Regions from separate parts of the Brucella tritici genome, predicted to be linked through region 1. Evidence: riboswitches for the same ligand, from Rfam matches in the RefSeq annotation. Region 1 holds a riboswitch; each other region holds the start of a gene.

Region 1 (8,034 bases):
CCAAAGAAGGCTTCAAGCTGGATGCCGGACTTGCGGCGAATGCTGGCCTATACGCGGCGCGAGGCGCTTGAACTGAAACGCGATCCGATCCGCGCAACATTGGCTATACTCGGTAGTGTCATCCTGATGTTTGTCATTGGCTATGGTATTAACCTGGATGTCGAGAATCTGAAATTTGCGGTGCTCGACCGTGACGATACGACGATCAGCCGTGATTACACGCAGCAAATTGCAGGTTCGCGCTATTTTTCCGAACAGCCTCCCATAACCGACTACGATGATCTGGACCGGCGAATGCGGGATGGCGAGATCAGTCTGGCTATCGAGATACCGCCGAATTTTGCCGCAGATGTCATGCGTGGGCGCCCGGTGGAAGTTGCCGCCTGGATTGACGGCGCTATGCCCACACGAGCCGAGACAATCAAAGGCTATGTTCAAGGCATGCACGCCAACTGGCTGACGCAGAAAGCCCGGGAGCTTTACGGTAGTGCGGCGAATGTCGGCAGCTTCAATCTGGAGATACGCTACCGCTATAATCCCGATGTGCAAAGCCTCGTGGCAATGGTGCCGGCGGTCATTCCGTTGCTGCTGCTCATGATCCCTTCGATGCTGGCAGTGTTGAGCGTGGTTCGCGAAAAAGAATTGGGGTCGATTATCAATTTTTACGTGACGCCCGTGACGAAATTCGAGTTTCTATTCGGCAAGCAACTGCCCTATATCGGGCTGGCATTTTTGAATTTCCTGATGTTGACAGCCTTTGCGGTGTTTATTTTCAGGGTGCCGTTCACAGGGAGTTTTCCGACTTATGCGCTGGCGGCGCTGCTTTATGTCACGATCGCGACCGGCATGGGGCTGGTGCTGTCCACCTTCATGAACAGCCAGATCGCAGCGATCTTCGGAACGGCGCTTCTGACACTCATTCCGGCTGTGCAGTATTCCGGTATCATTGACCCCGTATCGTCGCTGCAAGGTGCGGGCGCGTTCATCGGTAAAATCTATCCGGCGACCTATTTCGTAACCATTTCGCGCGGGGTTTTCTCCAAGGCCTTGGGGTTCGCCGATCTCGCAGGTTCGTTTTTGCCGCTGCTGATTGCGGTGCCGGTTCTCATGGCGCTCGCTATCGTTCTTCTTAAGAAACAGGCGAGCTAAGATGCGGATATCCAACATATTCCAGCTTGGCGTGAAGGAACTGCGCGGTCTGGCGCGCGATCCAATGCTGCTGATCCTGATCGTCTATGCTTTTACGCTTGCAATTTATACGGCTTCCAAGGCGATGCCTGAGACTCTCAACAATGCGGCGATAGCTATTGTCGATGAAGATCAGTCGCCTGTTTCGAGCCGGATCACGACGGCATTTTATCCGTCATATTTCGTACCGCCGAAGCTGATTTCGTCCTACGAAATGGATGCCCGGATGGATGAGGGGCTTGATACATTTGCACTGAACATACCGCCGAATTTCCAGCGTGATCTTTTGGCTGGCCGTTCGCCGACCATTCAGCTCAATGTCGATGCAACCCGAATGAGTCAGGCCTTTACCGGTGGCGGCTATGTGCAGTCGATTGTGTCGAGTGAGGTGAGCGAATTCCTCAATCGCTATCGCGGTAGTGCACAAACGCCCGTCGAACTCAATCTCAGGGCGAGGTTCAATCAGGATTTGAACAAGGGGTGGTTCGGGGCGATCAACAATGTGATTTCATCGGTTACGATGCTATCGATCATCCTGACGGGGGCCGCACTTATTCGGGAACGCGAACACGGAACCATAGAACATCTATTGGTGATGCCAGTGACGCCGGTTGAAATCATGGTCAGCAAGATTTGGTCCATGGGGCTGGTCGTGCTGGTTGCCTCGGCGTTTGCACTGGTTTTCGTGGTGCAGGGGCTGCTTGCCGTTCCGATCTATGGGTCGGTGTCGCTGTTTCTCGTTGGTGCAGCGCTCCAGCTTTTCGCAACGACCAGCCTTGGTATTTTTCTGGCCACTGCGGCTGGGTCAATGCCGCAGTTTGGAATGTTGCTGATGCTGGTGCTTTTGCCTTTGCAGGTGCTTTCGGGAGGGACAACGCCCCGGGAAAGCATGCCTGAAATCATCCAGACAATCATGCTGGCAGCGCCGAATACGCATTTCGTCATATTGGCGCAATCGATCCTGTTTCGCGGAGCAGGGCTGGGTGTTGTCTGGCCGCAATTCCTGGCACTGATCGTCATTGGCTCGGTGTTGTTTTATTTTGCGCTCCAGCGTTTCCGCGCATTCCTGCGATAGGAAAATTCTTTGAAAACAGGAGGCTGAATCCATTCCTTGTGAATGTGATTCAGTTTTCTGTGCCGGATTGCGCTTCAGCGGAGTTGCGAATCCTTAACCATGTTGCTATCGCAATTCTCAGGAAACGGTTCCGCTATTGAGGCGGATGAAAAGGGAACACGGTGAAGCCATTCTGGCTGATGCCGCGACTGCCCCCGCAACTGTAACCGGAGAGCTATCCTCCACAGCCGCGTAAGCGGTGAAAGCCACTGAGAGCAGTCGATGCACTCGGGAAGGCGGAGGGAAAGCGACGACCCGGAAGTCAGGAGACCTGCCGTATCCGGTCACCCATGCATGGATACGGGGTGTGTCCAGGCGCGGCTGTCCGTGGCGGTGACATTGTTGAAATGTTGCCGTCGGGAAGAGGGGCACTTCAGTGCCATGATTACTTCAACCTGCGGTGCGAGGAAAAGCCGGTATCGGTCTCCGGTCCGGCGGGTTGAGGGAAAATGCATCTTTTGAAATCATCTGTTCTATTGGTATCGGCCAGTGTTCTTGCGCTGCCGTCCACGACGCTTGCTCAGAGTCTGCCAGACAGCGATGGTAGTGTCGTCCTTGATACAATCGTGATCACGCCCTTGCGTCGCGCATCTTCGCTGCAGCGCTCGACCTCGTCCGTGACTGTGATCGATTCAGCGGACATAGAACGCTCGGCAGCCCCGGATCTGCAGTCGCTGCTGAAGTCCTATAGTGGGGTTTCCATCAAGACGAATGGAGGGCAGGGGTCATCTTCGGATATCTACATGCGCGGCATGTCGTCCAAGCAGACGGTCGTTCTCATCAATGGCGTGCGCACAGCGTCGGCGACAAGCGGTGCAACCGCGCTTGCAAACATCCCTCTGAGTTCCATCGACCGTGTTGAAATTGCTAAGGGCGCTCATTCGGCGCAATACGGCGCCGATGCCATGGGTGGGGTGGTCAATATCATCACCAAGCAGGGCGGTGCCTGCGGTGAGCGCTCCTGGTGTGGCAGCCTTTCTACCGGTGTCAGCCACCCATGGGGTGGGTATGCGTCCGGGTCCATTCAGGGACGGAGCAACGACGGTGTCGACTATGCCTTCGGTGCAGCCATAACCGGCACGCAAGGATATGACTTCACCACATCGGATGCCTATGGCCATGAACCTGATCGCGATGGATTTCTGCAGGGCTCTTTCAATTTTGCGCTGTCGAAGGATTTCGACTGGGGTAAAATTTATGCGGACGGTCTCCTTAGCCGAGGGCGCAATCAGTATGATGCCAAGGCACCATCACCGAACCAGGCCGATAGTGCCGCATTTACCGGCAAGATCGGAACACGCATCGATCATACGGCGGATTGGTCATCGACACTGGAATTCAGCACCGGTATCGACAACAGCCGTAACTTTCGGAAAGGCGTGAGCGGTTCGGATCGGTTTGAAACCAAGCGGTATGGTGTCTTTGCCTCGACTGAAAAGAGTTTCGACACCGGCAAGGTCAACCACACCGTGACCGCTGGTGTGGAAGCTTACCGCGAGGAGATCAATACCACCGTTGCTTATGATGAAACCAGCCGCGATATGGCTGCTGTATTCGGTCAATATTCGCTCGAATATGAGGCGCTGCGTTTCGATGGCGGGCTGCGTTACGACCATAACAGCCAGTTCGGCGATGTCGTGACCTATAATCTGGGTACGAGTTATGAAGTGCTGCCAGACCTTGTTTTACGGTCATCCTATGCCACGGGTTTTCGGGCACCAACCTTCAACGAACTCTATTATCCGGGCTTCGCCAACCCTGATTTGCAGCCGGAAAAGTCCCGTTCGTATGAAGTTGGCTTGAACTGGCAGGCTACGGCTTCGACAAGCCTTGATCTGGCGTTCTATCAGACATGGTTGCGCGATGCGATCATGAGCACCGCGCCATCCTATCTGCCTTACAATGTTGCCAGCGCGAAGGTTACGGGTTTCGAAGCCACATTGGCGCATCGTTTCGATGATCGCTGGGGCGTCAAGGGATCGGTCGATCTGAAGCAGCCAATCGATGAAGATACGGACCAGGATCTTCCCTATCGTGAACGTTTCAAGGCGGCGGCTGAGGTCAATTTCACTCCTATTGAAAAGCTCGATCTGACAGCAAGATTGATCTATGGCGGTTCGCGTTATGCTGATGCTGCGAACAGCAAGAAGCTTGGAGACTATGTGACGGCTGATTTCGTGGCACTCTATTCCATCGACAAGCAGTCGCAGTTGAAGTTCTCGGTCGAGAATATTTTTGACAAGGATTATCAGACCAGCTCCGGCTATATTGCACCGGGACGCACGATCAATGTCGGATTGACCCGGAATTTCTGAGGCTGAACAGAGAATGAAAAGGGCATCCGCAAAATGGATCACCAGCTTCTGCCTCGCGGCGGGACTGGCCCTTTTCGTTCGAAATTCTGCAGACGCCGCGGACATTCCCCATCACGTCGTTTCCATTAACGTATGCACCGATCAGCTTGCATTGCTGCTGGCCAATGAGGGCCAGTTGCAGTCGATTTCGTACTTGTCACAGGACCCGGAATTGTCCGTCATGGCTGCGAAAGCTCGGGAGTTGCCGGTCAACCATGCGCAGGCAGAAGAGGTCTTTCTGATGAAGCCTGATCTCGTGCTGTCGGGCACATTTTCGTCGAGGGCAACGGTTGGGCTATTGCGCAGGCTCGGTGTTCGTGTGGAAGAGTTCGCGCCAGCACGCTCGTTCGGTGATATAGAAGATCATCTGCGCCGCATGGGTGAGCTGCTCGGAAGACAGGCGGAAGCCAGCCGGGAAATCGACAAAATGAAAACTGCTCTGGCGGCAATCCAGCCCCCGGTCCGCCGCAAGACGGTCGCGCTTTATAATGCCAACAGTTACACATCAGGTCGGGGAACGCTGGTTGATGAGGCCGTGCGTCTTGCCGGGCTTGACAATCTGGCCGACAAGGCAGGGATCAGCGGTTCAGCTCCGCTGCCGCTGGAAAAGCTGGTGCTCGAGAAGCCGGATATTCTGGTGCGTAGTTCAAGAGATCGCGCGCCTGCGCTGGCTTTCGAGAATTTTGAACATCCGGCGTTGCGGGCGCTTGAAAAACAGGCGAGGGCGGTGACGATAGCGGATAATCTGACAGTTTGCGGTGGGCCATTCAGCGTCGAAGCCGTGGCGGAACTTGCGGAGGCGGCGCGTGACTGAACGTAACCGCTTCTATCTTCTGCTCGTCGGGCTGGCCATGCTTGTGGTTTTGCTCTTCATCATTTCGTTGCTGACCGGGCCGGCGACGATCGGTATTACCGACAGCCTCAAGGCGCTTTTCGGCGATGACAGCGAAATGATCGTGCTGGTCATGCGCGAAATTCGCCTGCCGCGGGCACTGCTCGCGCTTCTTATCGGGGCCTCGCTTGGATTGTCCGGCGCTGCCTTGCAGGGCTACCTGCGCAACCCGCTTGCGGAACCCGGCCTGCTTGGCGTGAGCGCATCCGCGTCGTTCGGCGCGGTTATCGCTATTTACAGCGGTCTCTCACTTCTGTTTCCGCTGGCTTTGCCGCTCCTCGCGCTTGCAGGTGCCTTTGTGTCGGTGTTTCTCGTCAAGCTTCTGGCAGGGCGCAATGCCGGTACGCTTGCGGTCATATTGGCCGGTGTCGCGGTGACGAGCCTCGCTGGTGCATTGACGGCGCTGGCGCTGAACCTGTCGCCCAACCCATTTGCCGCAATGGAAATCGTCTTCTGGATGCTCGGATCGCTGGCCGATAGATCGATGACGCATGTGGCTCTCGCCGCACCATTTATCCTTATTGGCTGGGCGATGCTCCTGGCACTCGGGCGATCACTCGACAGTCTGACACTGGGGGCCGATGCTGCGGCAACGATGGGTGTCAATCTGGCTCGTGTGCAGCTTTTTGCCGTGCTGGGTACAGCTGCCTGCGTGGGTGCTTCCACCGCTGTTGCCGGTGCTATCGGTTTCGTAGGGCTGGTCGTTCCTCATCTTCTGCGTCCGCTTGTCGGTGCGCGTCCATCACGATTGCTGGTTGCAAGCGGTTTCGGCGGGGCCGCCCTGTTGTTGGCGGCTGACGTATTGGTGCGTGTCGTCATGCCGGGGCGTGAACTGAAACTGGGCGTTCTGACGGCAATCATTGGCGCACCATTCTTTCTATGGCTTGTGTTCAAGTATCGGAGGCAGCTTGTATGACATCGCTTTCGATAAAAAATCTTTCCGTTACGCTTGGCGGGAAGGCGGCACTCAGCGACGCAAGTTTCGATGTTCATGGCGGTGAATTCATCGGACTGATTGGACCTAACGGCGCGGGGAAAACGACATTGTTACGCGCCATTCTGGAACTGGTTGCTTCCCGAGGGGAGATTTCGCTCGACCGGGGCGATGTACGCCAGATGAGTGCTTCCACAAAAGCGCAGAACCTCGCTTATCTGCCGCAGGAGCGTGATGTTGCGTGGCCGGTATCAGTGGAGATGCTTGTTTCTTTGGGGCGCTCTGCTTTGAAGCCGGTTTTTGCAAGTATGAGTGCGCAGGATAAAATGCTCATCGAGACTGCAATGCAGCGCATGGACGTTACGCGATTTCGAGAAAGGTCGGCGATGGAGCTTTCCGGTGGAGAGCGGGCACGCGTGCTGATCGCACGCGTTCTGGCGCAGGATACGCCCGTAATACTTGCCGATGAGCCGGTGGCCGGGCTCGACCCTTCTCATCAGCTTGGGCTGATGGAAACTTTCGCTAAACTTGCAAAAGAGGGCAGAACTGTCGTCGCTTCATTGCATGAGTTGAGCCTTGCGGCACAGCATTGCACGCGCCTTATTCTGCTCGACAAGGGACATATCGTTGCGGATGGGGAACCAACGAAAGTTCTCACGCCACAGCTATTGCATGATGTCTACGGTATTCGAGCGAAAATCATGACGGTGGATGGCGAGTTCATCGTCCATCCGACCTCCCGTGTAGGCTAGACATTTTTCCACAGACGCTCGCGGGAAGAGGCGTAGATGGTTTCTACCGTCTTCTGGACTTCATATCCTTCGCGAAAATCGGCGGGATTGTTCTTCTGTCCCATTGCGGCAAGCAGGAAGTCGCGGACTTCGATTGTCTTGAGATCATTGAAGCCAATCTGATGGCCGCCAGCTACGCAAAATGCGCCATAGGGTTCGTGTTCAGGTCCGGCGAAAATCTTGCGGAAGCCCTGTTGTCCCTTTTTGTCGGAAAAGAGAAACAGGTCGAGTTCGTTGAAGCGTTCCTGCGAAAAGAACAGGGAGCCTTTCGATCCAGAAATCTCGAAATCGTGCTGCATCTTGCGACCGCTGGTGATCCAGCTTGCTTCGAGTGTGCCGGTCGCTCTGTTTTCAAAACGTACGAAAGCGCGGCAAACATCGTCCACTTCCACAGGTTTTATCTGCGAAAGGTTCAAACTATCTGGGCGCTCATTTATGATTGTGACGGCGTCTCCCATAACCGCCGTTATCGGGCCAACAAGATGGCGTGCTGTAGCGATGATATGGCTGCCTATATCGGCTAACGCTCCTCCACCGCCTGCCGGATCGAGACGCCAGGTCCATGGAATGTCAGCGTCGGCCATGAAGTCTTCCGCATGAATACCGCGAAAATTGCGAATTTCGCCCAGTTCACCGCTGTCGATGATTTCCTTGGCCAGTTTTATCATCGGATTTTTCAGATAGTTGAACCCAACGGCAGTCTGAACACCTTTCCGTTCCGCGGCGAGCGTCATTTCGAGGCACTCAGCAGCGGTGGGTGC
Region 2 (8,034 bases), on a different contig from region 1:
CATCACCGTGCTGGCGGACAGCTATCAGGGCAAGAAGCTCAATGCGCCCAACGACGTGATCGTGCGCTCGGATGGAACAATCTGGTTCACCGATCCGACCTACGGCATCATGGCCGATTATGAAGGCTACAAGGCCGAGCCGGAACAGCCGTCGCGCAATGTCTATCGCCTCGACCCGAAGACTGGCGAGATCAATGCCGTCGTAACCGACTTCCATCAGCCGAATGGCCTCGCCTTCTCGCCGGACGAAACCCGGCTCTATGTCGCCGACAGCGCCTATAGCCACGACGAGAATGCGCCGCGCCACATCCGTGTCTTCGATGTTGTGGACGGCAAGCAGGTTACCGGCGGCGCCATATTCTGCACCATCGACAACGGCCTGCCGGATGGCTTCCGTTTCGATACAGACGGCAATCTGTGGACCAGCGCTGGCGACGGCGTGCACTGCTTCTCGCCGGAAGGCACGCTTCTCGGCAAGATCAAGACGCCGCAGACGGTCGCCAATGTGACTTTCGGCGGTCCGCGCCGCAACCGGCTGTTCATTGCAGCAACCAAGTCGCTCTATGCGGTCTATCTCACCGTCACCGGCGCTCAACATCCTTGATAAAACAACGGCGGCTTTCCAAAACGAAAAGCCGCCGCTCTTTATAAGTATAGTAATTCATTGAAAAAACTGCATTCGCCGCACACCGCATTCACGCGAACATGCCAATAATGTTTCTTTATTTAAAACGGATCTTCCCGAAAACCGGAACGACCCGCATATCAGGACCGTGAATGACGGAACAAATCAAGGAATGATCTCTTCTGTCCTTCAGCGGTGCGCTCAACAAGAAAGGCCCCAGCCTTGCCGATGAGTACACTGCCCTGATGCGCTGAGTTTTTATAACCCAATCGTCAACGCGACGGAAACAGTTTGTCAACAAAACTGCTCAAATTACTGTGAGAAAAATTTGAAAGAACTACATATTCTCATAACGTTACCCGACGTTTCATAGTATCAGTATTAGCTATATCTATTTTATAATCCTATTTATTTCCCATTCATTAGAAGAAATGCATAAAACCCAACGAAGATTTGCAGATAATCGGTCACGCCGAATGTCTGAGCTCCAGAGAGCGATGGCTCGGCGTCCGGTAACGGATGTGACAGCCGCTGATACCCTGATATTCGACATCGACCTCGACGCCAAAAACCTCGGCAATACGCTCTGCCCGCAAAACATCGCGCGGCGTGCCAAGCGCAACGAGATCGCCCTTGTCTATCACCGCAATACGATCACAGAACATTGCGGCGTGGTTCAGGTCGTGTAAGGCGGCCACCACCGTCAGTTTCTGGCGGCTGACCAGATCGAGCAGCCCGATCTGGTGCCCGATATCGAGATGATTGGTCGGCTCGTCCAGAAGCAAAATCTGCGGTTCCTGCGCCAGAGCGCGGGCAATATGCAGGCGCTGTCGTTCACCGCCGGAAAGCGTATGCCAGCAGCGGTCGGCCAGATGCGCCATATCGACATTGACCAGTGCCTGGTCAACGATAGCATCATCCTCTGCCGACCATGGCGACAGCGCGCCAAGATAGGGCGTCCGCCCGAGTTCGACCGCCTGGCGCGCCGTAATGCGTTCTGCCGTTCCTGCCTGCTGCTCGACCAGCGCCATTTTCCGGGCGATCTCGCGGCGGCTGAAACTGGCGATGGGCGCGCCGCACAGATTGATTTCACCGACACGGCACCTGCGAACGCCGGACAGCAGGGAGAGAAGGCTGGTCTTTCCCGATCCGTTCGGCCCGATGATGCCAAGAAACTCACCTTCCGCCACTTCCAGCGAAACATTGCGCAAAATTTCGACATTGCCTGCCGACCAGCCGACATTGCGTGCTGAGAGGATCATGACGACGCCCTCCTTTGTCCAAGCAACAGAGCGAATGCCGGTGCCCCGAACAAGGCCGTGATGACGCCGATCGGCAAAACCTGCCCCGGAATGATGATGCGTGACAGGATATCGGCGACGATCATGAAGATTGCCCCGATGAGTGCTGCCGCGGGCAACAGCCTGCCGTGTCTGACCCCAACCACCATGCGCGCCGCATGGGGAATGACGAGACCGATAAAGCCGACAGAGCCAACGATGGAAACCATGACCGCCGTCATCATGGCGCTGACACCAATCAGCACCGCATAGACGCGACGCACCGGTATGCCGAGCGAAGCGGCGGATTCGGTTCCGAAGGTAAAGGCATCGAGCGCACGCGCATGCCACAGGCAGATGGCAAGCCCGATCAGGCAGGCAGGCAGGGCAAGAGTGACATCAGGCCAGCGCACGCCCGAAAGATTGCCCAAAAGCCAGAACATGATGCCGCGCGCCTGCTCCGCATTTGCGGCTTTTGTGACGATGAATGATGTCAGCGCATTGAAAAGCTGCGAACCGGCAATGCCTGCGAGGATGATCGCGCTGCTGCCGCGTCCGGCTCGCAACGCCAGCAGTGACACAAGGCAGAAAGCAACAATAGCGCCAATGAACGCACCCAGCGAAAGCGTCAGCACGCCAGCGCCTATGCCGAGAATGGCAACGCCGACCGCGCCCGTCGAAGCACCAGCGGAGATGCCCAGAATATAAGGATCGGCGAGCGAATTTCGGAGCAGCGACTGCAGAATGACACCAGATATTGCGAGCGACGCGCCACAACATGCCGCGATAACCGCACGGCTGAGACGATAGCTCCAGACGATCCCTTCATCGATGGGCTCGAGCGGATATCCGGCATTCCACACCCGATTGGCCACGGTCTTCGCAACCACATCGAGCGGTATTGCCGTTTCGCCTATCGCCGCTCCGAACCAAAGAGCAAGAAGAAGCAGGACAAGCGAAAAGGCCAGGAAGAACACGCCGGAGCGTGCCCTTCCCTTCTGTTTGAAGCCTGTTGTCGCCGCCCGAACCGTCACTTGTTCAGGCCCGAGGCGGCAATGTCGGCAGCAAGCGTTTCAATGCCTTCAATCACGCGAAGCGACGTGCTCATCGACTGCGCATCCATATCGAAGACATGCTTGTCCTTGACCGCAGGCATCAGTTTCGTGACCGCATCGTTCTCGAGGAACTGGTGCTTGACGGCAATGTCGTCAGCCGGATAGCGACGGCGATCCAGCTTTGCAGCCACGATCATCGAAGGGTTCGATTTTGCAATCGTTTCCCATCCGACCGTCGGCCATTCTTCCTCGCTGTCGATCACATTCTTGATGCCGAGCGCCGAAAGAATATAGGCGGGCGCGCCGAACTTGCCTGCAACATAGGGATCGGCATCGACCTGCGTGCTGGAGAACCAGACGACAGCCGAAAGCTTTCCGTCCGCAGCCCCAATTTTTTCACGCGCAGCCGCTTCACGCGCCTTCAGGTCGGCGACGAGTTTCTCGCCACGGTCCTGCACATTGAAGATTTGCGCCAGTTCGGTAATTTCCTGATAGACGATATCCATCTTGAACGCCGCCGTACGAACGCCGTCGCCACCACCGGAATTGTCTTTGCCAACGCAATCGGATGGCGAGGTATAGGCCGGAATGCCCAGTTCCTCGAACTGTTCAGGCTTTGCCACGATGCCTGTCGGGCCGACATGCCACTGGAAATCTGCCGTCACGATATCCGGCTTCTGCGCCAGAACGCTTTCAAAGCTCGGATCATTATCGGCAAGCCGCTTGACCTTGGCATTCACCTCTTCAAAGCCTTTGAGAACAGGGCCGAACCACACTGCCGTGCCGACGACCTTGTCGCCGAGACCCAGGCTGTAAAGAATTTCTGTGCTGCTCTGGCCAACTGCAACCGCGCGGGCGGGTGCCTGCTTGAAGGTAACGACACGACCGCAATTTTTCAGAGTCAGCGGATATTGCGTTTCCGCTGCCTGAGCGGTCACACCGCCTGCGAGAAAAAATGCAGCCGCGCAAACGGCGGCGCGAAACGGCATCTTGCCGAGAATATTCATGAAAGTCCCCGAAATGATGAGAGAAAGACGCCCTGTCAGGCGGCGGATAAAATCCGGCGCGGAAGACGAACAGGCATATCCGGGAACATGTCGAAATCATGCGATAACGATGGGAGGAAGCGTCCTGCGACGCGGAAATCTGTCATAACCGGCTCCTGCTCCGGGCATCCCCGCCCGTGACAATGGACAACACTAAACGGCAGGTCTCCTGGCTCACGAATATCTGCTGTTCATCTGCCTTCCCGCGCTTCTCCGGCACAGTGGCATGACGCTTTGAACGTCACGAGGATGAACGGCAATCCGCTTACAGTTGCGGGGGCAGCCACGGTCTTGGCCCCTTTTCGGGTCGTCCTCACCGTGTTCCCTATTAATCCCCTTCGCTCTCGGTCGGGGAACCGTCGTTACACAATTACGTCAGCGCATCGCCGCCGTCAAGCGCGTCTCGCGCTCTGTTTCGGCCTGCAATTTCAAGTGATTCGAAAGTCTGCCGCTTAAATTGCGGCCAAACTATAGTCGCACATACTGGCCTATTGAATTTGTTTTTGGCAATATCCATGTAGACAACTCCCGCTAGAGGAGCGGGACTTTGGGGAGGTCCGCCGGAAGGCGGCATACATTCTATCTGGGAGGACATATGCGTAGATTTATTCTGGCCCTGACGTCGGTGGCGGCGTTGGCCATGGCAGGCTCTGCTTCCGCAGAAGACTATAAGGTGCTTGCGCCTGCGGCTCCAGGCGGCGGCTGGGACCAGACGGCACGCACGATGCAGAGCGCGCTTCAGGATGAAAAGATTTCCGGCAGCGTTCAGGTCATCAACGTTCCGGGCGCTGGCGGCACCATCGGCCTCGCTCAGTTTGTAAACCAGAACAAGGGCGACCCGAGCCAGCTCATCGTCGGCGGCTATGTCATGGTCGGCGCTATCCTGACCAACAAGTCGCCGGTGACACTTGATGCCATCACGCCGATTGCACGCCTCACAGGTGAATATGAAGCCATCGTCGTACCGGCATCTTCCGACATCCAGAATCTTGGCGATCTTGCCGCGAAGCTGAAGGCTGATCCGGGCTCCGTTTCGTGGGGCGGCGGTTCCGCAGGCGGCACCGATCACATCACCGCAGGCCTCTTTGCCAAGGCAGCAGGGGTCGACCCGACCAAGGTCAACTACATCGCCTTCTCCGGCGGTGGTGAAGCACTGGCTGCCATTCTCGGCAATCAGGTGACCGTAGGCATTTCCGGCTACGGCGAATTCGAACCCCAGATCAAGGCTGGGACGCTGCGCATCATCGGTATTTCAAGCGACAAGCGCCTGGAAGGCATCGACGCACCAACCTTCAAGGAAGGTGGCGTGGATGTTTCGATCCAAAACTGGCGCATGGTGGGTGCGGCTCCCGGCATCACTGCCGAACAGGAAGCTGCCATCAATGCCGATATCGAGAAAATGGTAAAGTCCGAATCCTGGCAGAAAGCCCTGAAAGACAAGGGCTGGGCGGATACATATCTCGCTGGCCCGGCATTCAAGGAGCAGCTTGCCAAGGACGTCGCCGCGACTGAGACCATCCTCAAGGAAATCGGCCTCGTCAAATGACAGGATCAGAACCGCAGGAAAAGCGCCGCCCGGAAGGGGCGGCGCCAGATTTCGCCGCTCTTGTCATCGCCCTTGTTCTTGCAGCTGTCGCCATCGCCATTGCGTGGTCGACAACCTATGGCAACGACGTGACGAGCTACTCGCCGGTCGGCCCGAAAACCGTCCCCTATGTCGTTGCAGCCGGATTGTTCGGCCTTGCCATATGGACCGTATTCGAAGCGCTTCGCGGTGATTTCCCCGAGCGTGAGCATCAGGAAATCGCCCCTATGGCATGGATCATCGGCGGCCTGGCTATCCAGATGCTGACGATGAAGACAGTCGGCTTTTCCCTGTCCACCGGCCTGCTTTTCGCAGCAACAGCACGCGGCTTCGGCTATCGCAAATTCTGGATCAGCGTTCCCGTCGGCATCGTCTTTGCCTTCGTGATCTGGTTCATCTTTGCGCGCGGCCTGCAGCTATCGCTGCCGTCCGGCTGGCTCGAACAATTCGTTTAGAGCATTCCCAGTTTTGACTGAAACATTGGAAATGCTCTAAGTCCTTGTTTTGTCGCATTATCCTACGCAAAGCCGCTTCGCGTTTTTGCTGGAAATGCTTTAAAGGCTAAGTGCCATCATGGATACTGTCGCACTTCTCGCCAACGGGCTTCTGGTGGCGCTTGAACCATCGAATCTTCTTTATGCGCTGATCGGCGTCACGCTCGGCACAGCCGTCGGCGTCTTGCCCGGCATTGGCCCGGCGCTCACCGTCGCGCTCCTTCTGCCCGTTACCTACAAGCTGGACCCGTCCGGCTCCCTCATCATGTTCGCGGGCATTTATTACGGCGGCATGTATGGCGGCTCAACCACATCGATCCTGCTGAATACGCCGGGAGAAAGCGCCTCCATCGTCACCGCGTTGGAGGGCAACAAGATGGCTCGGGCCGGACGTGGCGGACCAGCACTTGCAACGGCGGCCATCGGCTCGTTCATTGCGGGCCTGATCGCCACTCTGGCGCTCGCCTTCGTAGCACCTTGGGTCGTGAAATTCGCCTTGTCCTTCGGGCCTTCCGAATACTTCGCACTCATGCTTCTGGCTTTCATGACAGTCTCGGCCGCATTCGGCGATTCCACGCTGCGCGGATTGACATCCCTGTTCATCGGATTGGCGCTCGGCCTGATCGGCATCGACCAGTTGACCGGTCAGGCACGCCTTGTCATGGGAACGCCGAACCTGCTCGATGGCATCAATGTCACCACATTGGCGGTGGCGCTGTTCGCCATCGGCGAAACGCTTGCGGTCGTGTCGAAGAAGCTTCGGCCAGAAGATGAAGTCATTGCGGTCAAGGGTTCCGTCTGGATGACCAAAAACGACTGGAAACGCTCTTGGATGCCGTGGCTGCGCGGCACCGCCATCGGCTTTCCAATCGGAGCCATGCCTGCGGGCGGCGCCGATGTATCGAGCTTCCTTTCCTATTCAGCGGAACGGCAATTCTCGAAACATCCGGAAGAATTCGGCAAAGGCGCCATTGAAGGCGTTGCGGGACCGGAGGCAGCCAACAATGCTTCCGCCGCCGGAACTCTCGTTCCGCTTCTGACGCTTGGCCTGCCCACCACAGCGACGGCTGCAATCATGCTTGCCGGTTTCCAGCAGTTCGGCTTGCAACCCGGCCCCCTCCTCTTCGTGACCAATGCCACGCTGGTCTGGGGTCTGGTGGCGAGCCTTCTCGTTGCCAATCTGATGCTGCTGGTTCTCAACCTACCGCTGATCGGCCTTTGGGTGAAGATGCTCACCATCCCGCGCCACTGGCTCTATGCAGGCATTCTGGTTTTCGCAACGCTTGGAACAATCGGCGCGAATGCTTCCACCTCCATGCTGTTCGGCCTGCCGGTCTCATTCGAACTTGGCCTGCTTCTGGCATTCGGTGTGCTGGGCTATGTACTACGGCGCTTCTCATACCCCATCGCGCCGGTTGTCGTGGGCCTGATCCTCGGGCCAATGGCAGAAAAGAGCCTGCGTCAGGCTTTGCAGATCAGTCAGGGAAACCCGATGACTCTGGTGCATTCCTGGGTGTCGATAGTGCTCATCACACTGGCGATTGCCGCAGTCGTCGTCCCCATGGTCATGAGACAGCGGGGCAAGGGTGCCCTGTTGAGCCAAATGGCGACAGATGAGGATTAAACACAAGAAAGCCCGGCATTGCCGGGCTTTTTACTCAGATACGCATACGCTTACTTAACTGCTCAACCCTGAATACGACGGAACTGGTCAACGTCGATGCCAAGCGTCTCAAGGTCCTGGGCAGTTGGCTTCTGGCCAGCGCGCACAGCAGCAGAAGCACGAACGGCGCTACCGAATTGCGCGAATGCACGACCGAAACGATTATTGAAGCGGGTAAACATTTTTCTCTCCATCACGGACACTTTGTCGGTCCGTGCCCATGAGATGGGGATCGCGCCGATTACTTAGAAGATCGGCATTTGCATGCCAGCCATGCAGTTTCGGC
Region 3 (8,034 bases), on a different contig from region 1:
CACCTGCCGCAATGGCAGCCATAAGGTGGTACCGCATTTCAGTCATCTCCCGAATAGCGCCAATCGGATTGCGCTCCTCCGTGGGATCGTCAACTCGCATATTCATTCAACTATGCCGGGCCGATCCGCATCTATTGAGGTAGCGATGAATTTGCCTGGTTCCATAGCGAACCCGATCAAAACAATTCACGCGCGATCACAGCTTCGCGACTGGAGTTCAAGGGCAGAAACACCTGTCTTTCGCCCGCAATAGAATTTGAATTGTAAATTTTTGTTCGCCGAAAATGTTCAATATTTTTTGGTATTTCTGGCATGCATATCGCCCGATTTCCGGTGTTATTGAAAGAATTATGGCGAAATCGAATTGATGGTGAAAAAATAAAATTAACCTGCTACCCTTGTAGAGGGTGGAATAAGGGTATATCTATTAAAAATCGATTTTGTCATCGAACGACAAGGCGCATAAAGCGTCATGACTTTTCTTTCAATTTCGTAAAATCGCGACGAAAATTATTTCGTTATTCTTCAACCATGCGAATTGAAAGGAATTCTCTATGGCAAACGGAACAGTAAAATTCTTTAATAGCGGCAAAGGCTTCGGATTTATTCAGCCTGATGATGGTTCACCGGACGTGTTTGTTCACATCTCTGCAGTTGAGCGTGCAGGTATGCATACGCTCAATGAGGGTCAGAAGGTGAGCTTCGAGTTGGTGGCGGATCGTCGCTCCGGCAAGAAAGCCGCTGATAATCTTCAGGCGCTTTAACTCGGGCGCTAAGTTATTGTCTCCGATCTTTGACCACGGATGTACTGGCACTGATTGTTGAGGCGATTGAAAGGTCGGGTTTCTCCCGGCCTTTTTTATTTTGGAGTCCATCCTGAAGCATGTCTCTCGAAAGTGGGAACCGGTTTCGGGACAAAGACATGCGTAAAAACAAATGGATAGAGTGGTTCCAACGACTCCGCTTTAACCAGAGCCGCTCGAAAAGTGTGAAGCGACTCTTCATCGGGAGTAAGTAGAATGCTCGAACAAAAATCGGCAGGACTGACCGAGGATACGCTGTTCAAGAAGCCGCTTTCGCGTATGGAAGCCAAGAGCGCCATAACCGACAAGACGGCAAAGGCTATCCTGAAGCATGAAAAAGCTGCGGTGGATGCCAAGACCGAACGATTGAAAGCTGCGCGCCTTGAGCGCGATAGGCTCGCACTATAGCCGGTCCCATAGCTGTATTGTGCAATCGTGCAAAACGGATGAATAGAGGCAGGTCGTAGCCAGTACGATGAAATGATTGCATTTTATCGGTTTCTGTGCGGCCAGGAAAGGAGCTAAATTGCAAGTACTGGTAAGAGATAATAATGTTGATCAGGCGCTGCGTGTGCTCAAGAAGAAGATGCAGCGCGAGGGAATTCTCCGCGAACTGAAAGAACGCAGGGCTTATGAAAAGCCTTCGGAGAAGCGCGCGCGTGAGAAGGGTGAGGCTATTCGCCGTGCGCGCAAGGATGCGAAAAAGCGGGCGCAGCGCGAAGGTTTGCTGCCGAAGCCGAAGAAGAAGGTTGCTCCCGCACGGTCGAGAACCCCGGTCGCTTCCGCACCTGCGACCTCTTCTGCTGCGTAACATAATTCCCGAAAATTTCGGATTTTAAAACCGTCCAGACAGGCCGCCGGATCGAAAATGCTCAGGCGGTTTTTGCGGACGTTGAACGAATATAGTGAGGCCCTCGTACCGGCGGATCGGCACGAGGGATCGTTTTGAGCTTATGCCTGTGCGCGGAGAGCCTTTGCAGCGGCCACCATATTGACAAGAGCCGGGCGGACTTCTTCCCATTTGCGTGTCTTCAAACCGCAATCCGGATTAACCCAGAGTTGACCGTCCGAAAGTCGTTGGCGAGCGAGCGAAAGCAGGTTCGTCATTTCAGATACTTCCGGTACACGCGGCGAGTGGATGTCATAGACGCCCGGTCCGATCTCATTCGGATATTTGAACGACTTGAAAGCATCAAGCAATTCCATGCGCGAGCGTGATGTCTCGATCGAAATCACGTCTGCATCCATATCCGCAATCGCATCGATAATGTCGTTGAATTCCGAATAGCACATATGCGTGTGAATCTGCGTCTTGTCAGAAACGCCGCTCGAACAGATGCGGAAGCATTCAACCGCCCAGTCAAGATAGTTTTTCCAGTCCGGGCGGCGCAATGGAAGCCCCTCGCGCAAGGCAGCCTCATCAATCTGGATCATAGCCGCTCCGGCCTTTTCAAGATCGATCACCTCGTCGCGGATGGCAAATGCGATCTGGCGGCAGGTTTCAGCGCGTGGAATATCGTCACGAACGAAAGACCAGTTCAGGATCGTCACAGGCCCCGTCAGCATGCCCTTGACGGGGCGTGAGGTCAGGGACTGGGCATATTTCCACCATCCGACGGTCATCGGTTCGGGGCGCGAAACGTCTCCGAAGATGATCGGCGGGCGAACGTAGCGCGATCCGTAGCTTTGAACCCATGCATGTTTGGTGAAAGCGAAGCCCGATAGCTTTTCGCCAAAGTACTGCACCATGTCGTTTCGTTCGAACTCGCCATGAACCAGAACATCGAGATCGATTTCTTCCTGCCAGCGGATGGCCGCTTCGGTGGCCCTGCGAATGAAGGTTTCATAGTCGCTGTCGCTGATTTCTCCCTTGTTGTGAGAGGCGCGGGCTCTGCGGACCTCAGCGGTCTGTGGAAAAGAACCGATTGTCGTGGTGGGAAAGCGCGGCAGGCCAAGCCTGTCACTCTGCAACCTCTGGCGTTTACCAAAAGCGCTGGTACGCTTTTTCATACTGCTTTCAACAGATGCAACGCGCTGTTCAACAGCCTTGTTGTGAACCTTGGCCGACGCTGCACGCGCTGCGATGGCCTCGCTTGCGGCCTTGAGCTGTGGCAGAACAGTACTTTTCCCGGATGCCAATGCCTGTCCCAGAACGGCCAGTTCTTCAAACTTCTGGGCTGCAAAGGCCAACCAGTTCTTCAGATCGGCGTCGAGATCGGCTTCAAGCGTCAGGTCGATCGGTATATGAAGCAGCGAGCAGGAAGGCGCGATTTCAACGGATTGCGGACCACGTCGCTCGATGACCGGCTGCACCTCGTCAATGATCGAAACGAGGTCCGTGCGCCAGATATTGCGACCGTCGATCACGCCGAGAGAAAGGATTTTTTCCGGAGCGAGTTTCGATACGACTTCGGAAAGTTGCTTCGGTGCCCGGGCAAGATCGACATGCAGGCCGGCCACTGGCAGGGATATGGCGGTATCGAGGTTGGCACCCAGCGCTCCAAAATAGGTTGTGAGCAAAATTTTTGGCCCGGATACTGATGTCAAACGCTTATAGGCGAGTTCGAATGCAGCCAGCTCGTTGGGAATGAGATCGAGTACGAGTGCCGGTTCATCGATCTGCACCCAATCGGCGCCTGCAACAGTAAGTTCTCGCAGCAATTGTTCGTAGACAGGCAGAAGCTTTGGTAAAAGCGCTATGGGATTGAAGCCGTCGGAAGTCGATTTTGCAAGCTTCAGGAACGTCACCGGGCCAAGAATGACAGGGCGCGTGTGAATGCCCAAAGCCTTGGCTTCCAGAAAATGGTCGATAATCCTGGTGCTGGAAAGCCTGAATTCCTGATCGTCGGAGAGTTCCGGGACCATGTAGTGATAATTTGTGTCAAACCACTTGGTCATTTCCATCGCGGTTATGCCATGGCCATGATGGGCATGCCCGCAGGAATCCACTTCCCCCTGACTTCCGCGCGCCATTGCGAAATAGGTGTCGAGTGAGACTTCGCCGCCGTTCCACCCGTAACGAGCCGGAATTGCGCCGACCGTGACCACCATATCCAACACGTGGTCGTAAAGCGAAAAGTCGTTGGACGGAATTTTCACGATGCCCTGATCGCGTTGCTCTTTCCAGTTGGCGGCGCGCAAGGCACTGGCGATAGTCAGCAACTCCGTTTCAGATGATTTCCCGGCCCAATAGGCTTCAAGCGCGAATTTCAATTCGCGGCGCCGACCGATGCGCGGTACGCCCAAGGTGGCTGTTGTGATGGTAGCTTTAGACATGACTGCATAACCCCGATACAAGTTGGGGGCGAGGTCATTTGAATGTGCGTGACACAAACCGGCCTCAGGAAGCTGGTTGTAAATGCGACACATCAGGACACCCCGCCCATGGACGATATATGTCGGGGCAGGTCTCCTGGCTTACGGGTCATCGCCTCTATTCGCCTTCCCGGATTTGCACCAGTGGCGTCATGAATATCGGCTCGCCGCTTACAGTTGCGGGGGCAGCTCCGGCCTTGCCATAAGGCGCACCGGCTTCCCTCTTAGCTTCACCAGACCATTCCGGTGAAGAACCACGACAAAATCCAGTCTGTCGCAATTGCGTGTGAGTGTCAATATTACATAAAGAAATGTTTATATCTTTACATCATTATTTGATCTGAATTAGGCGAGCCGCCAGTTGCAACGGATTCAGGTCGTTGGGTATTGCTGCCGGATAGACGCTCTCATTGCCGGAGGAGAACAGGCATTGTTGGGCGGCAAGCAGTGTAGGAAATCAACGCGACGCGGCGATTACAGCAGCATTTCCCCATCCCGCACGAACTTGTGTAATTTTTGACGTTTACGGAAACGTCAAAGTAGGTTAGCTTCGATCCGGAATTGATCGGGTGAGTGCGGATTCCGTGAGACGCTCGGTCGAAAAAGCGGCAAAAATGGCTATTTTCGCAGGAAATCATCCCTTTTTGTTGCAACATGCGCGCTGTCACAACGTTTTGCTATAATGTGGCATGCAGGCATGAAACGCGGTTACGGGCTCGTTCCAGCCATCGCGGAACGGCTCAGGTGGTGAATTTGGAGGATTTCTATGCCGAGCTATCGCGCGCCAGTTGAGGATACCAATTTCGTTCTCAACGACGTTCTGAATTATCAGCGCTACAACAACCTGCCGGGCTTTGCCGACGCGTCGCCCGATGTCGTCGAGGCAATCCTGTCTGAAGGCGCGAAGCTCGCCGAAGGCACCCTGTTCCCGGTCAACCAGACCGCTGATCGAGAAGGCTGCAAGCGTCATTCGGACGGTTCGGTGACGACGCCGAAGGGCTACAAGCAGGCTTATGATCTGTATCGTGAAGGCGGCTGGCTTGGTCTCGCTGTGCCCGAACAATATGGCGGACAGGGGCTTCCCTATCTCCTGCACACGGCTGTCGGCGAATATATGTCGTCGGCCAATATGGCGCTCACCATGTATCCGGGCCTGACACAGGGCGCGATTGCCGCGATCCTGACCCACGGCACCGATGAGCAGAAGGACACCTATCTGCCGAAGATGGTGGAAGGCACCTGGACCGGCACCATGAACCTGACCGAACCGCATTGCGGTACGGATCTGGGCCTGCTGCGCACCAGCGCCACGCCACAGCAAGACGGCAGCTACAAGATTTCTGGCCAGAAGATTTTCATCTCGGCTGGCGAACACGATATGTCGGAAAACATCATCCATCTGGTGCTGGCCCGTATCGACGGCGCGCCGGAAGGTGTGAAGGGCATTTCGCTGTTCATCGTGCCGAAGTTCATTCTTGATGCCGATGGCAATCCGGGCGAGCGCAATGGCGTTTCCTGCGGTTCCATCGAAGAAAAGATGGGCATTCACGGCAATGCCACCTGCGTCATGAATTATGACGAGGCAAAGGGCTTTCTGATCGGCGAGGCGCATAAGGGCCTGCGCGCCATGTTCACGATGATGAACGAAGCGCGGCTTGGTGTGGCGCTGCAGGGCCTTTCGATCGCCGAAACCGCTTACCAGAATGCTGCTATCTATGCGCGTGAGCGCATTCAGGGTCGTGCGCTTTCGGGTGCCGCAGCACCGGACAAGAAGGCCGATCCGATCATCGTGCATCCGGATATTCGCCGCAACCTCATGAACATCCGCGCTTTTAACGAAGCCGGTCGCGCGCTTATCCTCTGGACGGCACTCAATTCCGATATTGCCCATCGTGCAGGCGATGAAGCGGAACGTCAGGCAGCAGACGACCTCGTTGGGCTTCTGACGCCGGTTCTGAAAGGCGTTCTGACCGACAAGGGTTTTGAACACGCCGTCATGGCGCAGCAGGTCTTCGGCGGCCACGGTTATATCGAAGAACACGGTATGAGCCAGTATGTGCGCGATGCGCGCATCGCCATGATCTATGAAGGCGCAAACGGCATTCAGGCGCTCGATCTCGTCGGTCGCAAGCTGGCACTGAATGGCGGTCGCGCGGTTACTGCCTTCTTCAAGGAAGTGGGCGAATTCTGTGAAGCCAATCGCGAGAACGAAAAGCTTTCCTTCTTCACCAAGCATCTGAAGAAGGGCCTCAACGATCTTCAGGCCGCTACCATGTGGCTGATGCAGAATGCGATGGCCAAGCCCGACAATGCCGGTGCAGCCTCCAATGACTATATGCATCTCTTCGGTCTGGTGGCGCTCGGCTTCATGTGGGCGCGCATGGCCAAGATCGCCGAAGAAAAGCTTGGCAGTGGTGAAGGCAACAAGGCTTTCTTCGAAGCCAAGCTTGTCACCGCACGCTATTATTTCGAGCGGATCATGCCGGAAAGCGCAGCACATCTCGCACGCATCCAGTCGGGTGCGGATTCGATGATGGCGCTCAACGCGGACAAATTCTGAGTTAGGGATTGAGCTAAATTTCGAATTTAGCGGGAAGGAGTCAACATGGCTGAGGCTTATATTTACGATCACGTGCGCACACCGCGCGGACGTGGCAAGAAGGATGGCAGCCTGCACGAAGTGCCTGCCGTGCGTCTGGGCGCGAAGGTTCTGGAATCCCTGCGCGACCGCAACGGCATCGATACTGCAAAGGTCGATGACATTATTTTCGGCTGCGTCGATCCGGTCGGCGAAGCTGGCGCAGTCATTCCGCGTTCTGCCGCCTTTGAAGCCGGTTACGACTTCAAGGCGCCGGGCATCCAGATTTCGCGCTTCTGCGCTTCGGGCCTCGATGCGGTCAATCTGGCGGCAGCCAAGGTCGCCTTTGGTTCCGACGATCTGGTGATTGCTGGCGGCGTGGAAAGCATGTCGCGCGTGGGCATGGGCATGTCGGGCGGCGCCTGGTACATGGACCCATCGGTCGGCTTCCCCGGCTATTTCATGCCGCAGGGCGTTTCCGCCGACTTGATCGCCACGAAATATGGTTTCAGCCGCGATGACGTTGATGCCTATGCCGTCGAAAGCCAGAAGCGCGCTGCCAAGTCGTGGGAAAAGGGCTATTTCAAGAATTCGGTCATTTCGATCAAGGACCAGAATGGCCTGACCATTCTCGATCATGACGAGCATATGCGCCCGACGACCGATATGCAGGCTCTGGGCCAGCTCAATCCGTCCTTTGTGATGCCGGGTGAGATGGGCGGCTTCAATGCGGTCGGCATTCAGGCCCATCCGGAAATCGAAACCGTCAATCACGTCCACCATGCCGGTAACTCGTCGGGCATCGTCGATGGTGCGGCTGGCGTTCTGGTTGGCTCCAGGAAGGCTGGCAAGGCCTTCGACATCAAGCCGCGTGCGCGCATTCGTGCTTTTGCCAATATCGGTTCCGAACCGGCGCTCATGCTGACCGGTCCGGTCGATGTGACGGAGAAGCTTCTCAAGCAGGCGAAGATGAAAATCTCGGACATCGACCTGTTCGAGCTGAACGAAGCCTTCGCGGCTGTTGTTCTGCGCTACATGCAGGCCTTCGACATTCCGCACGACAAGATCAACGTCAATGGTGGCGCCATTGCCATGGGCCATCCGCTCGGTGCAACCGGCGCAATGATCCTCGGTACGGTGCTGGATGAGCTGGAACGCCGCGATCTCAACACCGCGCTGGTGACCTTGTGCATCGGTGCCGGCATGGGCACGGCGACGATCATCGAGCGCGTTTAAGACGAGGGAGGTTCTACGAATGGCTTACACGAATTTCAAAGTTGAAACCGACGCCGATGGCATCGCTCTCGTTACCTGGGACATGCCTGAAAAGTCGATGAA
Region 4 (8,034 bases), on a different contig from region 1:
CCATCAATCGGATTGGCGCGATTCACCGTGTCCTCGAACATGATATAGGGATAGCCGGACTCGAACTGGATTTCCGCCAGCACCTGAAAGAACTCGCGTGCATTGATCTTCTTCTTGGCAATACGCGCGTCGTCGACCATTTCCCGATATTTTTCGGTGACCGAAATCTCGGTCAATGGAACGCCGTAAACCCGCTCCACATCGTAGGGCGAGAAGAGGTACATATCCTCGTTGTTCTTCGCGAGTTCGAAGGTAATGTCTGGAATGACCACACCAAGCGACAAGGTTTTAATGCGGATTTTCTCGTCGGCGTTTTCACGCTTCGTATCAAGAAAACGCATGATATCCGGGTGGTGTGCGTGCAGATAGACAGCGCCGGCGCCTTGCCGCGCGCCAAGCTGATTAGCGTAGGAAAAGGAATCCTCAAGAAGCTTCATCACCGGAATGATGCCGGATGACTGGTTCTGGATTTGCTTGATGGGAGCACCCGCCTCGCGAATATTGGTGAGGCTCAAGGCCACCCCGCCGCCCCGCTTCGACAATTGCAGAGCCGAGTTGATGGAGCGGCCGATGGACTCCATATTGTCCTCGACACGCAGCAGAAAACACGAGACGAGCTCGCCGCGCTGTTTCTTTCCCGCATTGAGGAATGTAGGCGTCGCAGGCTGATAGCGGCCTGAAATGATCTCATCAACGAGATCGCGCGCAAGCTGCTCATTGCCGCGCGCCAGCGCCAGCGCCACCATACAGACGCGATCCTCATAGCGCTCGAGATAGCGCTTTCCGTCGAAGGTCTTCAGCGTATAGCTGGTGTAATATTTGAATGCGCCAAGAAAGGTCGGAAACCGGAATTTCTTCGCATAGGCTTCGTCGAAAAGATCGCGCACGAAATTGAAGGAATACTGGTCCAGTACTTCCTGTTCGTAATAGCCTTCGGCCACCAGATAATCGAGCTTTTCCCGCAAGTTATGGAAAAAGACGGTGTTCTGGTTCACGTGCTGGAGGAAATACTGGCGTGCAGCCTGCCGGTCTCGATCAAGCTGGATTTTTCCCTCGTCATCGTAAAGGTTCAGCATCGCGTTGAGCGCGTGATAATCCAGCCCGTCCGAGGATTTTGCCGGTTTGCTGCTGTTGGAAGTCGCCGCTTGAGGCGCATCCTGCGCCACTGGTCGTGCCTCGCGCTCTCGGATCAAGGTCGTGTCTGCCGTGTCCAAAATCGTTCCATCCCGTTTTTGACATTGCCAATGTCCTCATCGGTTCCCAGAAGCTCGAAGCGGTAGAGATAGGGAACCTGACATTTGGCGGAGATAATGTTGCCGGCGATACAGAAAGCCTCGCCGAAATTGCTGTTTCCCGCGGCAATCACGCCGCGGATGAAAGAGCGGTTGCTCTCATCGTTGAGGAAGCGGATCACAGGTTTGGGGACAGCGCCCTTGGAGCCGCCGCCGCCATATGTGGGCGTCACGAGCACGAATGGCTCGCGCACCTGCAATCCGCCTGAACCGTCCATCGGGATACGGTTCGACCGCATTCCAAGCCGCTCGACAAACCGGTGTGTATTTTCCGACCGGCTGGAGAAATAGACGATCAGGCTCATGTGACCATAGCCCTCAGGCGAGAGCGCTGATCATATCGGGCCGGAAGCCCGCCCAATGGGATTCACCTGCCACAACCACCGGCACCTGGCGATAACCCATGCCCTGAACGAGATGGAAAGCATCGGCATCGGCAGAGATATCGATGACCTCATATTCGATGCCTTGGCGGTCGAGGGCGCGTGTGGTGGCGGTGCACTGAACGCAGGCGGGTTTGCTATAAACTGTAACGTTCATTTTTTCCTCACTGGAGCATGTCTCCCAAAAGTGGTAACCGGTTTTGCGGCTAAGACATGCATAAAAACAAAGGGATAGAGTATTCCCAACGGTTCGGTTTAAACTGGAATACTCTCGATAGGAGACGCAAAGAGCCGTTCGCACATCGCAAGATGCGCGTCGAAAGACATGAGATACGGGACCGGCCGGTCGCAATAACAAGCAGCCTGACCGCAACAAACTATACCTCGAAGGGAGGACCGGAACCGAAACTGAATATACTGGACATGGACTTCACCCCGAAGCTATGAGCGGGAAGTTCGGGACAGCAATCTGCAAGGCAATAGTTTGCCACACATAATTGCGCGCCAACCGGACACCCCGCCCGTGGACGTTTTCGTTCAAGGCAGGTCTCCTGGCTCACGGATCAACGTCCTGTCCGCCTTCCCAGCCAAAGCCAGTGACATGATGAACAGAACTCTCCGCTTACAGTTGCGGGGGCAGCTCCGGCATTGCCCCATCCATCATGGATGAAACGCACCGGATTCCCGTCTTAGCTTTCGACCCAACGAATCGAAAGAACCTAGAACACTATATATAGTAGTCGAAGTTAAAAACCCGTCAACGGATAGTTGGCGGCAAACGTAAAATTAACGGGCCATTATGTGAGCCCTGTGAATAGCAGGGATTATCGCTGTTTATTTTGCGGGTTTGATCGGTTTCGGTCTGAATTCCGGCTTGATGGCCTTGAGGGCCATGCGATCCACCAGCGCGGGAGCGACAAGTTTCAACCAGCGCCCGAATCGCATCTGGGGCGTCATCAACACTTCACGCTTGCGTGCCCGCACACCTTCCAGCATCAGTCGTACGGCTTCTTCGACCGGCATCATGTCATCTTCACGGACACCGCTCGTTCCAAGAGTGCCACCGCTTGCACTATAGCCCACTTTTCGAATGTCGGTTTTGACGACGCCCGGATAGACGATGGTGACCGATATCCCGCTTGGTTCCAGTTCTGCACGAAGCGCCTCACAGAAACCCGAAAGAGCGAACTTCGTTCCGCTATAGGCCGTACGCCCCGGCACGCCGATCAATCCGGCAACAGATGAGACAGCCACGATACGTCCCTTGCTGGCGGCAAGATGCGGAAGTGCGGCATGAATGGGCCAGACGCTACCCCAGTAATTCAACTCCATCAGATCATGCATCCAGTTGAGATCGTCCGGCGTGATTTCGGCAAAATTGGCGTGAGCCGACATGCCGGCATTTACGATCAACGTGTCGATGCGACCGAAAGCAGAAACAGTCTTATCAATCAAAGCGATGCAGGCTGCACGAACTTTCACATCGGTCGGCACCACCAGCACGGAGCTGCCCAGTTGCCGCAACTCGGTGGCCAGATTTTCCAGCTTTTCCACATTGCGCGCAGCTAGCACAAGAGCAGCATTGGCGCGGTCACGCCGGACAATCTGCCGTGCAGTTTCTGCGCCGATTCCTTCCGATGCTCCCGTTATGATCGTCACATCCATGCGAGGCCCTCCCTGCCTGTCGATCAGATGACAGGCAAGGTACAGGCAGGGCAATCCGTGCGTCTAGTGATTTAGACCTTGCGCGATAGAATAGCAGCAAGAGCGAGACCGCCGATCAGCGATATGTGCTCCAGCGCCACCGTCATATCCCGGAAAGCTTCTTTTCCTTCGTTTGCCCAGAACGGGTGCGCAACGGGAATGGTCAGGATCGTAAAGACGGCAAGAGCACCACAAGCCAGCCAGGTTCCGCGATTGAAGATGATCATCAGTGATCCGCCAATCTGCAAAAGCAGGGTTGCGCTGTTGAACAGCCAGCCCGGATGAAGACCAAAGCTTTCCATTTCCGCAGCATGGGCGCCGAAGTCGAAGAACTTGGCCAGCCCACTCGACCAGAAAACGAAGGTAAGGACCACCCGCGCCAGCAAAAGACCGACACGGGAATCTAGGATGTTGGCGATGAAACGCGGCATCGGTCAGTCCTTTCCGCCGGCGATACGGATAACCTTGGACGCGACCGCCACGGCAATTACTGGCGCGAGCGCGAATATCACCGACAGCCAGAGCGAGGCATTTGCCGCACCCTCCACACCGCCCGGCACGGCAATACCGGCAAAATTGGCAACCATCCCCGCGCAAGCCGTCCCGAAGGCTATGGCGAAGAGCTGTACGGTCGTCATTCCACCCGCTGCGAGATCCTGCTCGGTCGGGGGAGCGCTCTGATAGACGCGGGTAACGAGGCTGGGCCAGGCAAGGCCGATCCCGAAACCGATCAGGATGAGCCCAAGGCAGACGGGCGCGAGCAGCGACCAGTTGCCGCTGCCATGGATCGGGAGAAATATGGCGAGCAGGACAAGACCGGCAAGCGCGAGAACAGGTCCGGCAACAACAAGCCTGTCGCCCCCCTTCTCCTGCCATCTGGAACTGAGGAAGGATGCCACCGTCCAGCCGATTGCCATAAGTGCCGCCAGATATCCCGCCCAGAGCGGAGACTGGCCATGCAGGTGCTGCAGCAGATAAGGCACGTAAATTTCGGGCTGCATGCTGAGCATCAAAAGCGCGATCGTAAGGTAAAGAGCACCCAGCGGCGTCGACAGGCTGAACGAGCGGCGCGGCAGGAGACGTGCCTTGGCGTCGCGATCCACGACTGCAATGATGGCGATCATGAATATCGCAGCCCCCAGACCGACGACCTTCCATAGCGTTTCCTGTGACAGGCTCCCCGCTGAAACCGCAAGGACAGCGCCGGTCAGGAGGATGAGTTGAAGAACCGGAATGGAAACGCGCTCGTTTCTATCCCAGCTTGAGCGCGGCAAAGTCGCGAATGCCACCACAGCGAAAAGACCCGATACCGGCAGCAACCACCAGAAAGCGGCGCGCCATGCGCCATATTCGGCAAAGATGCCGCCAATCGCCGGACCGATCAGCGTTGCCACGCCGAACATAGCGGAAATAAGACCGATGGCCCGGCCCCACAGGCGCTCCGGCAACACGACACGGGTGAGACCATAGGCGAGCGCGTAAAGAAATCCGCCACCGAGGCCTTGCACGCTCCGCCCCGCCAGCATGACCGGCATGTTGATGGCCAGAGATGAGATCAGTGTGCCGGCTGCGAACAGCAGGGTCGCCACGACATAGGCGCCTCTTGGACCGGCACTTTTCAGCAGCCGCGCGGTGAGTGCAGCCCCCAGAATGGAGGCAACGACGAACAAGGTCGTCGCCCAGGCATAGAAATCCATGCCGCCAATGTCCTGCACCACGCTCGGCATGACTGTAGTCGCGATATACATATTGACCGCATGGAGAGTGACCCCTCCGGCCAAAGCCAGGGCATAGAGGCCATTTTTACCGCTTAGAAGCTCCCCCCAGCCAGCAGGCGCATGTCCCGCAATCCCCGCTGGTGTTGTTTCTTCGATCGAACTTTGCACTGTCGGCCTCCGTGAACTGAATTGTTGCCGACGGGTTTATAGGACCTCAACTTTGGTTGAGGTCAATAGGCTATTTCCACTGGAAACGGGGGCTTTTGACCGGTGCGAAATGTGGCGTCGAACACAGCAAGATCGCCGCAGCGAATGAGCGCCGCAGCGTCGGAAAGGTTCGTCCCAGATGCATGGAAGTCAGATGAGATTGCCCGGCTTGACCATCAATCTTCGGGGACCAGCGCCTTGCTGACCGAGGATGTCGTCCGGATTTCGCAACGGGCATTCGGACAGCGAGAGACAACCGCAGCCGATGCAACTCGTTATCTGGTCACGAAGCTGCATCAGACTGTCGATGCGTTCCTGAAGCATGTCTTTCCAGGCTTCCGAAAAACGTCTCCAGTCCTCCGCTGTCGGCACGTGGTCGTGGGGAAGGTCTTCCAGCGCTTCACGAATGATCGCAAGCGGAATGCCCGCGCGTTGCGCGATCTTGATAATGGCAATGCGGCGCAGCACGGCACGGTGATAGCGGCGCTGGTTGCCCTCTGTGCGCCAGCCCTCGATGAGTCCCTTGGTTTCATAGAAATGGACCGTAGATACCGCCACGCCGGCGCGTCGGGAAACGTCACCAACCGTCAGGCTTTTCTTGAGACCTGAATGTTCCATCTCGTCAAACTCGATCATGCCGAATGTGTAGGCCGCAGCCCCGCACAATTGCAAGTCACGTCATAAATCCGCATCATGTCTCAACGCGCGATAATTGCGGCGTGCCCATAACAACGGGCGCGAATGCAGCGGCAGATCGGTATTCGTTACCAGCCCAGCAAAAAGCGTGTGATCCGCCATTGGAACGCTGCCCGCCAGTTCGCAGTCAATGGCGGCCGAAGCCCCGAAAAGACGCGGCCTGCCAGACGGCCATTCGCCCCACACACCAATGAGAAATCTCTGCGCGTGGAGAACCTTCCCCGCGAAGGCATCGCCGATCATCTCCTGCCCTTCCGCGAGCATGGCGAGCGAGAAGCCGCCATCAGAAAGGATCGCGGTTGCCAGCGCGCTGTCGCTTTTCACCGAAACCAAAACCATGGGCGGCTCGGCGGAAAGCGACAACACCGCTGTCACCGTGCGACCGTGGGCTTCACCGGCATCGCATGCGGTCACCACGGACACTGTTGCGGCCATCCGCGACATCGCATCCGCGAACTCTCGCTTCGAAACGGCGCCGATTGCGTCGCGGTCTATATGCAGCACGTTTCTGTTCATCATGTCAGGCAACCTTCGGCTTCTGTCCCTGATAGCGCCGGTCGGAAAACGCCCCGCAGCGCTTCCGACCGGCCATGGCCTCACGTCGGGATGTCCGTTCGGCCATATCGGTTCCAAACAGCTATTCGGAATGCTGTTTCAGATAGGCGATCATGTTTTCGAGATCTTTTTCCCTGGTCAGCCCGGCAAAAGCCATCCAGGTGCCCTTCACCATGGCCTGCGGCTTCCTGAGAAAAGCCTTCAACTCCTCGTCATTCCAGACCAACCCCTCGGCAGCCGCCTTGCGCATCGCATCCGAATAGGGATAGCCCGGATAGGAGGCGGCCTTGCGGCCCACCACGCCTTTCAGTGATTGTCCGCGTTTGCTTTCGTCGGCATCCGCCGTGTGGCAGACGGAGCATCGCTTGAAGAGTTTTTCCCCGGCCGCAGCATCTGCCCCTTCACCAGAGGCGGCTGTCGAAACAAGAAGGACAGTGGAAAAAGCAAGGGGAACAAGAAGAAGCGACAAGCGCATGGACGATACTCCAGATGATCGGCCATGCTTCTCTAGTTCCTCAACCTTGGTTGAGGTCAAGAGCAAATCTCGTCTGCTTCCTCATTTTTTAGACACCGCTCGTGGAAAAATTCGCAGCAGCGCTCAACACAGCCCGTATCGACGCGGTTGCGATATCGTCGTCGATCCCGACGCCGAAAACTTTCCGTCCATCATGCGTACGGCATTCGATGTAAGCCGCAGCCTGCGCGTAGGTGCCCTTTTTCAATGAATGTTCGTGATAGTCGACGATTTCCAGATCGATATCGCAACCGGCCTGCAATGCCGCGACCGCACTTGATATCAAACCATTGCCGCGCCCGGTTATTGCGATTTCCTGCCCGCGATGCCGAATGCGCCCGGCGAAGACACGCGCCTCTCCGCTCCGTGCGGGCCTGCTTTCCTTGTAGTTCAGCAGCTCGAAATCGGCATTCTCTTCCAGATGATAGACATCACGGAACAGCGACCAGATCATTTCGGCGGTGGTTTCCTTGCCGGTATCATCGGCGAATGCCTGCACGCGACGGCTGAAATCGATTTGCAGCGGGCGCGGCAGTTTCAGCCCCCGGTCCTGCTCCAGCACCCATGCCACGCCGCCCTTGCCCGACTGGCTGTTGACGCGGATGACGGCTTCATAGCTTTCACCAATATCTTTCGGATCAATGGGCAGATAGGGCATTTCCCATATGCCGTCATTGCGGCTTTGATGCGCGGCAAAACCCTTGCGGATCGCATCCTGATGCGAGCCGGAAAAAGCTGTATGGACCAGTTCGCCAGCATAGGGGTGGCGCGGATGAACCGGCAAGTCATTGCAATGTTCGACCGTTCGCACGACGGAGCGCATCTCCGGGAAATAAAGCTTCGGGTCGATGCCCTGCGTATAGAAATTGAGCGCCAGCGTAACGAGATCGACATTGCCGGTGCGCTCGCCATTGCCGAACAGGCAACCCTCGACGCGATCAGCGCCTGCCAGCAAGGCCTGTTCC

The links. Region 1 has a riboswitch for cobalamin ahead of F9K94_RS04170 (TonB-dependent receptor domain-containing protein). Riboswitches for the same ligand answer to the same signal wherever they lie in the genome.
Region 2: linked by a shared signal. The riboswitch ahead of F9K94_RS16885 (ABC transporter substrate-binding protein) and the one ahead of F9K94_RS04170 (TonB-dependent receptor domain-containing protein) in region 1 are both predicted to bind cobalamin.
Region 3: linked by a shared signal. The riboswitch ahead of metE (5-methyltetrahydropteroyltriglutamate--homocysteine S-methyltransferase) and the one ahead of F9K94_RS04170 (TonB-dependent receptor domain-containing protein) in region 1 are both predicted to bind cobalamin.
Region 4: linked by a shared signal. The riboswitch ahead of nrdH (glutaredoxin-like protein NrdH) and the one ahead of F9K94_RS04170 (TonB-dependent receptor domain-containing protein) in region 1 are both predicted to bind cobalamin.

Annotation. Positions count from the first base shown of each region.
Region 1 is NZ_WBVY01000001.1:831,261-839,294, reverse strand. It holds gene rbbA (ribosome-associated ATPase/putative transporter RbbA) at 1-1,149, shown strand, start outside; gene F9K94_RS04175 (ABC transporter permease) at 1,151-2,263, shown strand; cobalamin riboswitch at 2,372-2,595, shown strand; gene F9K94_RS04170 (TonB-dependent receptor domain-containing protein) at 2,752-4,617, shown strand; gene F9K94_RS04165 (ABC transporter substrate-binding protein) at 4,631-5,470, shown strand; gene F9K94_RS04160 (FecCD family ABC transporter permease) at 5,463-6,464, shown strand; gene F9K94_RS04155 (ABC transporter ATP-binding protein) at 6,461-7,234, shown strand; gene F9K94_RS04150 (Gfo/Idh/MocA family protein) at 7,231-8,034, opposite strand, start outside.
Region 2 is NZ_WBVY01000004.1:502,732-510,765, forward strand. It holds gene F9K94_RS16870 (SMP-30/gluconolactonase/LRE family protein) at 1-604, shown strand, start outside; gene F9K94_RS16875 (ABC transporter ATP-binding protein) at 1,093-1,887, opposite strand; gene F9K94_RS16880 (FecCD family ABC transporter permease) at 1,884-2,939, opposite strand; gene F9K94_RS16885 (ABC transporter substrate-binding protein) at 2,936-3,967, opposite strand; cobalamin riboswitch at 4,149-4,378, opposite strand; gene F9K94_RS16890 (Bug family tripartite tricarboxylate transporter substrate binding protein) at 4,602-5,552, shown strand; gene F9K94_RS16895 (tripartite tricarboxylate transporter TctB family protein) at 5,549-6,046, shown strand; gene F9K94_RS16900 (tripartite tricarboxylate transporter permease) at 6,165-7,709, shown strand; gene F9K94_RS24455 (hypothetical protein) at 7,772-7,930, opposite strand.
Region 3 is NZ_WBVY01000004.1:568,482-576,515, reverse strand. It holds gene F9K94_RS17215 (hypothetical protein) at 1-37, opposite strand, end outside; gene F9K94_RS17210 (cold-shock protein) at 555-764, shown strand; gene F9K94_RS17205 (hypothetical protein) at 1,020-1,211, shown strand; gene rpsU (30S ribosomal protein S21) at 1,330-1,614, shown strand; gene metE (5-methyltetrahydropteroyltriglutamate--homocysteine S-methyltransferase) at 1,755-4,079, opposite strand; cobalamin riboswitch at 4,189-4,392, opposite strand; gene F9K94_RS17190 (acyl-CoA dehydrogenase C-terminal domain-containing protein) at 4,885-6,678, shown strand; gene F9K94_RS17185 (acetyl-CoA C-acetyltransferase) at 6,724-7,932, shown strand; gene F9K94_RS17180 (3-hydroxyacyl-CoA dehydrogenase NAD-binding domain-containing protein) at 7,952-8,034, shown strand, end outside.
Region 4 is NZ_WBVY01000002.1:764,628-772,661, reverse strand. It holds gene nrdE (class 1b ribonucleoside-diphosphate reductase subunit alpha) at 1-1,214, opposite strand, end outside; gene nrdI (class Ib ribonucleoside-diphosphate reductase assembly flavoprotein NrdI) at 1,190-1,597, opposite strand; gene nrdH (glutaredoxin-like protein NrdH) at 1,611-1,832, opposite strand; cobalamin riboswitch at 2,200-2,413, opposite strand; gene F9K94_RS08925 (SDR family oxidoreductase) at 2,510-3,340, opposite strand; gene F9K94_RS08920 (DoxX family protein) at 3,412-3,810, opposite strand; gene F9K94_RS08915 (MFS transporter) at 3,814-5,265, opposite strand; gene soxR (redox-sensitive transcriptional activator SoxR) at 5,455-5,922, opposite strand; gene F9K94_RS08905 (flavin reductase family protein) at 5,983-6,519, opposite strand; gene F9K94_RS08900 (c-type cytochrome) at 6,638-7,030, opposite strand; gene leuA (2-isopropylmalate synthase) at 7,119-8,034, opposite strand, start outside.